Regions from separate parts of the Kocuria salina genome, predicted to be linked through region 1. Evidence: riboswitches for the same ligand, from Rfam matches in the RefSeq annotation. Region 1 holds a riboswitch; the other holds the start of a gene.
The links. Region 1 has a riboswitch for S-adenosylmethionine ahead of E7Z53_RS14150 (hypothetical protein). Riboswitches for the same ligand answer to the same signal wherever they lie in the genome.
Positions count from the first base shown of each region.

Region 2: another riboswitch for S-adenosylmethionine. It lies ahead of E7Z53_RS03710 (acyl-CoA dehydrogenase family protein); the one in region 1 lies ahead of E7Z53_RS14150 (hypothetical protein).

Region 1 covers NZ_SSSF01000007.1:114,508-119,097, reverse strand. The annotation lists gene E7Z53_RS14165 (cell division protein PerM) at 1-541, opposite strand, end outside; gene E7Z53_RS14160 (glycosyltransferase family 4 protein) at 657-1,832, shown strand; gene E7Z53_RS14155 (PIN domain-containing protein) at 1,836-2,219, opposite strand; gene E7Z53_RS14150 (hypothetical protein) at 2,231-2,458, opposite strand; SAM riboswitch class IV at 2,472-2,597, opposite strand; gene E7Z53_RS14145 (hypothetical protein) at 3,015-3,311, shown strand; gene E7Z53_RS14140 (hypothetical protein) at 3,414-3,602, opposite strand; gene cspE (transcription antiterminator/RNA stability regulator CspE) at 3,710-3,916, opposite strand; gene E7Z53_RS14130 (DMT family transporter) at 4,139-4,462, opposite strand; gene E7Z53_RS14125 (DMT family transporter) at 4,462-4,590, opposite strand, start outside.
Region 2 covers NZ_SSSF01000001.1:792,328-796,917, reverse strand. The annotation lists gene E7Z53_RS03715 (MFS transporter) at 1-41, opposite strand, end outside; gene E7Z53_RS03710 (acyl-CoA dehydrogenase family protein) at 45-1,418, opposite strand; SAM riboswitch class I at 1,532-1,626, opposite strand; gene moeB (molybdopterin-synthase adenylyltransferase MoeB) at 1,758-2,933, opposite strand; gene E7Z53_RS03700 (thiazole synthase) at 2,930-3,802, opposite strand; gene thiS (sulfur carrier protein ThiS) at 3,804-4,043, opposite strand; gene E7Z53_RS03690 (FAD-dependent oxidoreductase) at 4,040-4,590, opposite strand, start outside.

The DNA of each region.
Region 1 (4,590 bases):
GGGAGGCCCGGTACGCGCCCACGAAGCCGCCCAGGGCCACGGGGACGAGCGGGAAGACGGCGGCCGCGGCCGGGCTCGCCGAGACCTCCCCTCCGCTGAAGAGCAGCGCGGCGGCGGCGCCGAACGCGGAGTAGGCGGCCAGTCCGCTGAGGTACGGCTGCCAGAACTGGCCCTCCCAGCAGGCGCGGGCCAGCCGTCTCCCGGCGTGCCAGGAAAGGGCGAACGGCACCAGGGTGAGCCCGAGCGGGACGAGGTTGAGCGTCCCGGTGGTCGCGGGCAGCCCTGCGCCCGGGTCCAGGGCCACCTGGAGCGGGGTGAGGTGGGCGAGCAGCCACACGTGACCGGAGAGCACGAACCCGCCGGTCAGGCCGAGGGTGTCGAAGCCGTCGGCGAGCCACACCATGAGGACGGTCAGCAGGACCAGCAGGTAGGACACCACGGCCACGGAGCCGAGTTCCAGCACGCCCTGCAGCCACAGCGGCATGGGCACACCCCGGCGGTCCGGGCGTGCAGCGGGGGAGGACAGGCCTTGGGAGTTCATCACCGACCATCCTCCCACGCCCGGGCGGCACCCCGGCCGAGGCTTCACGGCGCCTTCACCGGCGGGCCACGCCCCGCTCGCCGTCCGGTCGCCCGGCCCCGGCAGGCTCGGGAGCATGAGAGTCGCCGTGGTCGCCGAGCAGTTCCTCCCCCACCTCAACGGAGTCACCCACTCGGTGCTGCGGGTCGTCGAGCAGCTGGTCGCCGGCGGGCACGACGTCGTGGTCGTGGCGCCCTCCTACGAACCCGCGCCGCTCGGGCGCCCGGCGGAGCAGGTCGTCGAGGACCTCGACGGGGTGCCGGTGCACCGGCTGCCAGCCGTTCCGCTCACCGGCTACCCCGCCGTGCGGGTGGCCGGCGGGACCGTGGCCCGGGTGCGGCGGCAGCTGGAGCGCTTCCGGCCTGACGTGGTCCACGTGGCCTCCCCGTTCGTGCTGGGCCGCCGGGCGATCCTGGCGGCCCAGCAGCTCGGGGTGCCGTGCGTGGCGGTCTACCAGACCGACGTGCCCGGCTACGCGGCCAAGTACGGGGCCCCGTTCCTCGAGCAGCTCCTGTGGGGGCACGTGCGCTCCATGCACAACCTCGCCACGCTCACGCTCGCGCCGTCCACCGCGGCGGTCCGGCAGCTCACCGAGCACGGCGTCCAGGACGTGCACCTGTGGCGGCGCGGGGTGGACACCACCCGCTTCTCCCCCCGGCACCGCGACGAGCGGTGGCGGGAGGAGGTCGGCGGCGGCCGGCGGATCGTCGGCTACGTGGGCCGGATCGCCCCGGAGAAGCAGGTCGAGGACCTCTCCGCGGTCGCGGACCTGCCCGGCACCCGCCTGGTGGTCGTGGGCTCGGGCCCGGAGGAGGACGCCCTGCGCCGCCGGCTCCCGCAGGCCCACTTCACCGGGCGCCGCAGCGGTGCCGACCTGGCGCGCATCATGGCGTCCTTCGACGTGTTCGTCCACCCCGGCGAGTTCGAGACGTTCTGCCAGACGATCCAGGAGGCCATGGCCTCGGGGGTGCCGGTGGTCGCGACCGGCCGGGGCGGTCCCCTCGACCTCGTGGACCGGTCCCGCACCGGCTGGCTCTATCCCCCGGGCGACCTCGGGGCGCTGCGCGGGCACGTGGCGGATCTCCTGGGCGACGAGGCGAAGCGGGCCGCGTTCGGCGTCGCGGCGCACGCGGCGGTCCAGGGCCGGACGTGGGACGTCCTGGTCGGGCAGCTGCTCGAGCACTACGAGCGCGCCGTGGCGCTCTCGGCGCAGGGGCAGGGGCGCAGCCGCCGGCACCGCCGGGCCGTCTGAGGGCTACCGGCGGGCGGGGGACGCGTCCAGCACGGGCGCCCCGGTGCCGGCGTACCGCCCCGGCTCCGCGGTCAGCACGGTCAGCCCGTGGACCAGGGCCGTGGCCGCGGTGAGCCCGGCGAGCGGATCGGCCGCCCCCGTCGCGGCCAGCGCTCCCCACGCCCGGGCCACGGCGGCGTCCGCGGGGAGGACCCGGCCCGGGAAGCGCAGCTCGAGCTGCTCCGCCCACAGCGTCTCGTCGGGCCGCTCGGCGAGCAGCTCCCCGAGCACCGTGGCGGGCAGGAACAGCCGCCGGTGTCCGTGCCGGCGCAGGACCTCGGCCAGCTCGGGGCAGCGCTCCGGGGTGCGCACCCCCAGCAGCACGGAACGGTCCAGGAGGAGGTCCACGGCGGCGGGCCTCAGGCCGCGGCGGCGAGCTCCCCGCGGGCCGGAGCCAGCAGGAAGTCCACGAACTCGGTGCGGACCTGCACCACGCGGGCGTAGTCCTCGACGCTCATGGCGGAGACGCTGATCGCCGGGACGCTCGGCGCGGGGTCGCGGCGGGTCCCGTCCCCGGTGGCCGGGACGGCGTGGGAGGGCTGGGGGAACGCGCCCGTGCGGGCGGCGGAGTGGCGGGGGTCGGACATGACCGGGATCCTTCGTGCGCTCTTGCTCGCACCGGGTACCGCTGCTGCGGCGATGCGAGCCGCTTCGTCATCCGAACCACCCGTGAACATGGGGTTGGTGCCCGGTCAAGTCGGAGCTTGCCGACCGGGTCTCTTGAAGCTCTCCCCATTGAACCACATCGGCCGAACAGTGTCCGCGTGCGGCGACCCGGCCGGATCCGGTGCCCCCTCCTGTGCACAGGCCTTCCCCGGGGTGTCACCGCCCGGACATCTCGACGACACATCGTTGCGCTGGAATGGGTCCCGTAGTACCGGGGACGGCGCAGGCGACGGCCCCGCGCATTACGTTTCAGTGACACAACTCACGACTCGCTTGTCGAGGTGTCGGTGCCGCGGGGTAGCCTGAACCTGCTTCTCGAGATGCGGCGTCCACGCCCTCGGCCGGAGATCGACGATCCCCGGCGGAACCGTGGAGGGGCTCCGACCCGCTGCGCGCCAACCCGATGTTCCCGGGTGGATCGGATGACGAAGCGGCGGGCAACGCCATCGGATGCCTGCAAGAACGTCAGGAGAAAACATGACCATGTCCGAAGAAAGAACAGCCATCACCACCGACCAGCGCGAGGAGTGGATCGACGTGACCGTCACCGCCCTCCCCGATCTCCACCTCGTCCGTCTCACGTCGACCGACGGGGACGTGCAGGAGTACCTGAGCCCCGAGGCCGACGACCTGGCCGCCGCGGCGGAGCACACGGAGGGTACGGCGCAATGGTGCGCCAAGTACCGCCAGCTCCTCGTTCCCGGAGCCCTCGCGGCGACCGGACGGCACCCGTTCTTCAAGCTCCACCCCTCGTCCCTCCCGCTGTCGGCATAGCCGGCGGACAGGAGCGCACGGAGGCCGCAGCCCGTCGGGCTGCGGCCTCCGTCGTGCGGGAGGACGGTGACGTCCGGAGCGCCGGTGGGACCCGCGGGGTGCTCACTCGAGGCCGTAGTCCCCCGCCGAGCCCCAGCCGCCGCCGGCCTCGTCGGCGGAGCCGTCGAATCCCCACTCGGAGGCCTCGACCTCGAACGGCACGGAGACGTCCAGCTCGGCGTCGGAGACCCGGTTCACCACGAAGGGGTCCTCCGGCTCCTCCGCGGCGGGGAGCGGATCGGGAACGGTCACGGCGCTTCCTCCCGGTGCTGCTCGGCGGGTACGACGACAGAACCGCCGCCGGGCGCAGCCCGACGACGGTTCTGGAGGATCAACGGGCCGGAGCCCGCGGAAGATCCTTAGGAGATGACGTTGATGTTCGCAGCCTGGGGGCCCTTGGGGCCGTCCTGGGTCTCGAACTCGACGCGGTCGTTCTCGTTCAGCGAGCGGAAGCCGTTCGAGTTGATCGCGGAGAAGTGGGCGAAGACGTCCTTGGAGCCGTCCTCGGGGGTGATGAAGCCGAAGCCCTTGTCAGCGTTGAACCACTTGACGATACCGGTAGTCATGGGAGACCTGATCCTTCATGAGATGAACGTTTCCCGACGTTCGAGAAACAAAACAGTTGCGATGCATGGAAAACGTCTTCTCAGAAAAACTGCTGCACCCGAGTGGGCCGAACTGCTTGAAAGACAAAAACGAACCTCAACAACTGCGGACTACTCTACACGAGATCCGGCGCCGCACCACCCGGGACGGGGCGCCGGACCCGGCCCGGCACCGGGGACCGCTCAGACCGGCGGGGCGCCGAGCTCGATGAGGAGCACTCCGCCGGCGATGAGGGCCACCCCGGCCGCCGTCACCCAGGTGAACGGCTCGCGGAACAGGACCCGGCCGGCCAGTGCCGTCAGCGCCACGCCGGAGGCCGACCAGATGCCGTAGGCGACGCCCAGCGCCATGCCCTCGGCCAGGACGAGGCTCAGGCAGGTGAACGCCACCAGGTAGCCGACGGCCACGGCGGCGTACCAGCGGCGGCGGCCCCGGGCGGCCATCCGCAGGGACAGGGTTCCGGCGACCTCGGTGAGGATCGAGACACTGAGGAAGAGCCAGGCCATCAGGCCGCCTCCTCGGTCTCGGGGGCGGGGCGGCGGGAGCCGAGCTCCACGCAGAGCACGCCGGCCACGACCAGCACGATCCCGGCCAGCACGGCCGGGCTCAGCCGCTCACCGTAGACCACGGCCGC
Region 2 (4,590 bases), on a different contig from region 1:
ATGCTGCTGCGGCCCGGGGCGGCCGTGGTCGTGGTGCTCATGCGTCAGGCTCCTGGGGTTCGGTCGGCGTCGGTCGTGGCATCGGTCGTGGCATCGGTCGCGGCGTCGGTCGTGGCGTCGGTCGTGGCGCCGGTCCTCGCGTCGCCGATGGCGTTCAGGCCCTCCGGCAGGGTGCCGTTGATGAGGTAGTCGCCGAGGGCTCGGGCGCGGAAGGCGATCGGGTTGTGGGTGGCCACGGTCTGGGCGTTGCGCCAGTGCCGGTCCAGGCCCTTGGCCGTGGACGTGGCGGAGGCGCCCACGGTGAGGAACAGGTCCTGGGCCGCGCCGAGCGCCAGCTCCGGCACGGTGACCTGGGCGTGCTCCACGGCGATCTCGGACTCGTGCAGCGCCGCCGGGAGGGCCCCGGTGAAGTCCGGCCGGTCGGCGCCGGCCGCTGCGGCGGCGGCGATCCCGGCGTCCAGGGCGCGGGCGGCGTGCAGGACGGTGGCCTCGGCGGCGAAGGCCTTGGCGGAGATCCGCCCGGTGGCCTCCTGGATCAGCGGGTCGTCGCGGAACGGCAGGCCGAGCCCGGTGTTGAAGGTCCGCCGGCGTCCGGCGATGGTCTCCACCGCGTCCCGCCGGGCCGCCCGGGCGATGCCGGCCAGCACGGCCAGCAGCACGAGCTGGAAGAAGGCGGCCTCGTGGACGGCCTCCGCGCTGCCGGCGGTGCGGTCCAGCACGGCGTCCTCCGGGACGCGCACCCGCTCGAAGACCGCGGTGCCGGTGCCGGTGAGCTTCTGCCCGAAGCCGTCCCAGTCGTCCTCGAGCGTCACGCCCTCGGCGTCCGTGGCGACGACGGCGAAGCGCCGCCCGTCGCGGCCGTCCAGGGCGGCCGAGACGCGGGTGTAGTCGCAGAAGACGGAGCCGGTGGCGTAGAACTTCCGGCCGGTGAGCTCCCAGCCCTCGGGGGTCCGGCTGAGCACGGTGTTCAGGGTGCCCAGCGCGTTGCCGCCCTTCTCCGTGGAGGCGTTGCCCACGGTGGCCCCGGCCAGCACCCGCGGGTACCAGACCTCCTGGAGCTCCCGGGGCAGGAAGCGCAGGGACTCCACGAAGCCGTGGTGGGAGCGGTAGAGGTGGGCGATGTTGGAGTCGGCCTCGGCCAGGTCGACCAGCAGTTGGGTGAAGTCCTCGAGGCTGACCCCGGGGCCGCCGTGGGCCGCCGGGACGCGCAGGGCGCCGAACCCGGCCCGGTCCAGCCGGTCGACCTCCGCGTAGGGCAGCGCGCGCCGGAGGTCCCGGTCCAGGGCGCCGGCGGCGATCTCCGCGAACAGGGGCCGGAAGTGCTCCCGCAGCCCGGCGTAGTCCCCGGGCAGGCCGGCGGGGAGGTCCGTGCCGGCGCGGGGATGGGCGGTGGTCTCCTCGACCGTGCTCGGGGTCATGCGGTGGTCCTCTCGGTCGCACCGAGGATTGCCGGTCGGCCGGTCGCGCCGGGGGCGGGCCCGGTGGCGGCAGCGCCGGAGGCTGACGTCACGGACCGACTGCAGATCCGGGATCTCCATCGGTTCTGGCATTAGCACCCTGACCCCGGAGGAGGGCGGGTTGCTGCGGCGTCGTCGAGCCAGATCTCTCAACCGCTCTGAATGGGGCGCTTGCCATGGCATCAGACCGCCCGGTCCGGGACCAACCGGATGACGGGCGCACGTCATGGAATGTCACGACGGCGTCACAGAAAGTCACGTGCTCCGTAGCGGTGTAGTGGTGTGCCGCAGGAGACCGGGTCAGTAGACCGGCTGGTCCGGGTCGACCTGCGCCACCCAGGCGAGCACCCCACCCTCGAGGTGGCGGACCCGCTCCTCCCGCCCGGCGTAGAAGGACCGCAGCGCGGCGAGCGCGGTCGCGGAGCGGGCCCCGGCCTTGCAGTGCAGCACGAGGTCCGTGCCACGGGCCTCCGGGGGCAGGGCGTCCGCGCCGCGGTCGAGGATCTCCTGCAGCGGGACGGGCACGGCGCCGTCGATGGCCACGAGCTCCCGCTCCCAGTCCTCGCGCACGTCCACCAGGGCGAAGGACGCCTCCCCGCGCTCCCGGCGCTCGAGCAGCCGGGCCAGCTCGGCCGACCCGACGGTCTCGGAGGCGTCCGCGCCGGGCAGCGCGCAGACCGCGGCGGGCTGGGCCACCGCGGTGACCGGGGCGGCGTCGGGATCCGGGGTGAGCCGCATCTCGCGCCAGGTCATCGCGAGCGCGTCGTGCAGCAGCACCCGTCCGAGCAGGGGCTCCCCGGTGCCGGTGACGAGCTTGACGGCCTCGGTGACCATGACCGCGCCGACGGTGGCGGGGAGCATGCCGAAGACCCCGCCCTCGGCGCAGCTGGGCACCTCGCCGTCCGGCGGGGCCTCGGGGTAGAGGTCCCGGTAGGTGGGCCCGTGCCCGGCCCAGAACACGCTGACCTGCCCCTCGAAGCGCAGGATGGAGCCCCACACGCAAGGCGTGCCGGTCAGGGCGGCGGCGTCGCTGACCACGTAGCGGGTCGCGAAGTTGTCGGCGCCGTCCAGGACCAGGTCGTACCGGCCGATGATGTCCACGGCGTTGTCCGCGTCCAGCCGGACGGGGTGGGTGCGGACCTCCACCAGCGGGTTGAGCGCGGTGACGGCCTCGGCGGCGGAGACGGCCTTGGGACGGCCGACGTCGGCGGTCGTGTGCACCACCTGGCGCTGCAGGTTGGAGAGCGCCACCACGTCGTCGTCGACGATTCCGAGGGTCCCGATCCCCGCCGCGGCGAGGTACTGCAGGGCCGGGGACCCGAGCCCCCCGGCGCCGACGACGAGCACGCGGGCGTTCCGCAGCCGCCGCTGGCCGAGGGTCCCGATCCCGGGCAGGGTCAGGTGCCGGGCGTAGCGCTCGAGCTCCTCGCGGGTCAGTTCGGGGCCGGGCTCCACGAGCGGGGGCAGCGGGCTCACGGCCGCTCCCCCACGGGCGCCCAGTCCCCGCGCGGCACGTCCGCCGGGCCGGCTGAGGGGCCGGCGGACGGCCCGGCACCGGCGGCGTCCGTGTCGATCCGCCCGGCCATCGGCGAGGACGCGTGGGCGTGGCGGCGGGCCGGGATGCGCCCGGCACCGGCGGCGAGCCGGCCGGCGAGCACGGCGTGGCGCATGGCGGTGGCCATCGCCACCGGGTCCTGGGCGCGGGTGACGGCGCTGGCCAGCAGCACGGCGTCGCAGCCCAGCTCCATGGCCAGGGCGGCCTCGGAGGCGGTGCCGATCCCGGCGTCGAGCACCACGGGCACGGACGCCCGGGAGGCGATGAGCTCGATGTTGTGCGGGTTGAGGATGCCCAGCCCGGTGCCGATGGGGGCGCCCAGGGGCATCACCGCGGCCGCGCCCAGATCCTCGAGGCGGCGTGCGACGGCCGGGTCGTCGGAGGTGTAGGCGAAGACCTTGAAGCCGCGGGCCACGAGCTGCTCGGTGGCGTCGAGGAGCTCCACGACGTCGGGCAGCAGCGTGTCCTCGTCCGCGATGACCTCGAGCTTGACCCAGTCGGTCTCGAGGGCCTCCCGGCCGAGCTCGGCGGTCAGCAGCGCGTCCCGGGCGGTGTAGCACCCGGCGGTGTTGGGCAGGATCCGGATGTCGTTGCGCTCGAGCAGCGCGAAGAGGGAGTCGCCCTGGCCGGGGGCGTAGCGGCGCAGGGCCACGGTGGTCAGCTCGGTGCCGGAGGCCAGCAGCGCCTGTTCCAGGGTGTGCAGCGAGCTCAGGCCGCCGGTGCCCATGATCAGCCGGGAGCTCAGCTCGATGCCGTCGAGCACGAGGGGGTCGGGGTGCGGGGCGGTCACGTCAGCCTCCCTGGACGGCGGTGATGATCTCGATGGACTGGCCCTCCGCCACGGGGGTCCGCCGCCAGCGGCTGCGGGGCACGACCGCGGCGTCCACGGCCACGGCCACGCCGAGGCGCCCGCCGTCCAGCGGGGCGCCGTCGGGGCCCAGGGGGCGGCCGACGGTCTCGGCGACGAGGTCGACGACGGTCGCCTCCGCCGCCACTTGGCGCGGGCGGCCGTTGAGGGTGATGGCGGTCATCGGGTGCTCCTGCTCCGGGGCCCGGGCCCGGCGGCGGCCGGCGCGGGATCCCCTGGACGGGCCTCGACGGGGCGGTCGAAGCGGTGCGGGTCGGTGGTGGCGAGGTGCTCGGCGTCGGCGGCCGGATCGGCTCCGGTCCCGCCGGCCACCAGCTGCGCGGCGAGCCGGGCGGCCAGCGGGGCGAGCAGGACGCCGTGGCGGAAGTAGCCGGTGGAGACCACGAGCCCCGGCACCGGCGAGCCGTCCGGGTCGCGGACCCGGCCGAGGTAGGGGATGTCGTCCGGGGTGCCGGGCCGGGCGCGGGCCAGCACCTCGACCAGCTCGAGGTCGGCGATGCCGGGCACGAGCGCCTGGGCGTCGCGCAGCAGCCGGAACACGCCGCCGGCGCTGGGACCGGTCAGGTCGTCCTCGCGGGAGGTCGCCCCGATCACCACGGTCCCGTCGGCGCGGGGCACCAGGTAGACGGGCACCCCGTGCACCAGACCGCGGACGGTGCGCCCGAGCAGCTCCGGCGCCCCGGCGGGGACCCGGGCGCGCAGGATGTCCC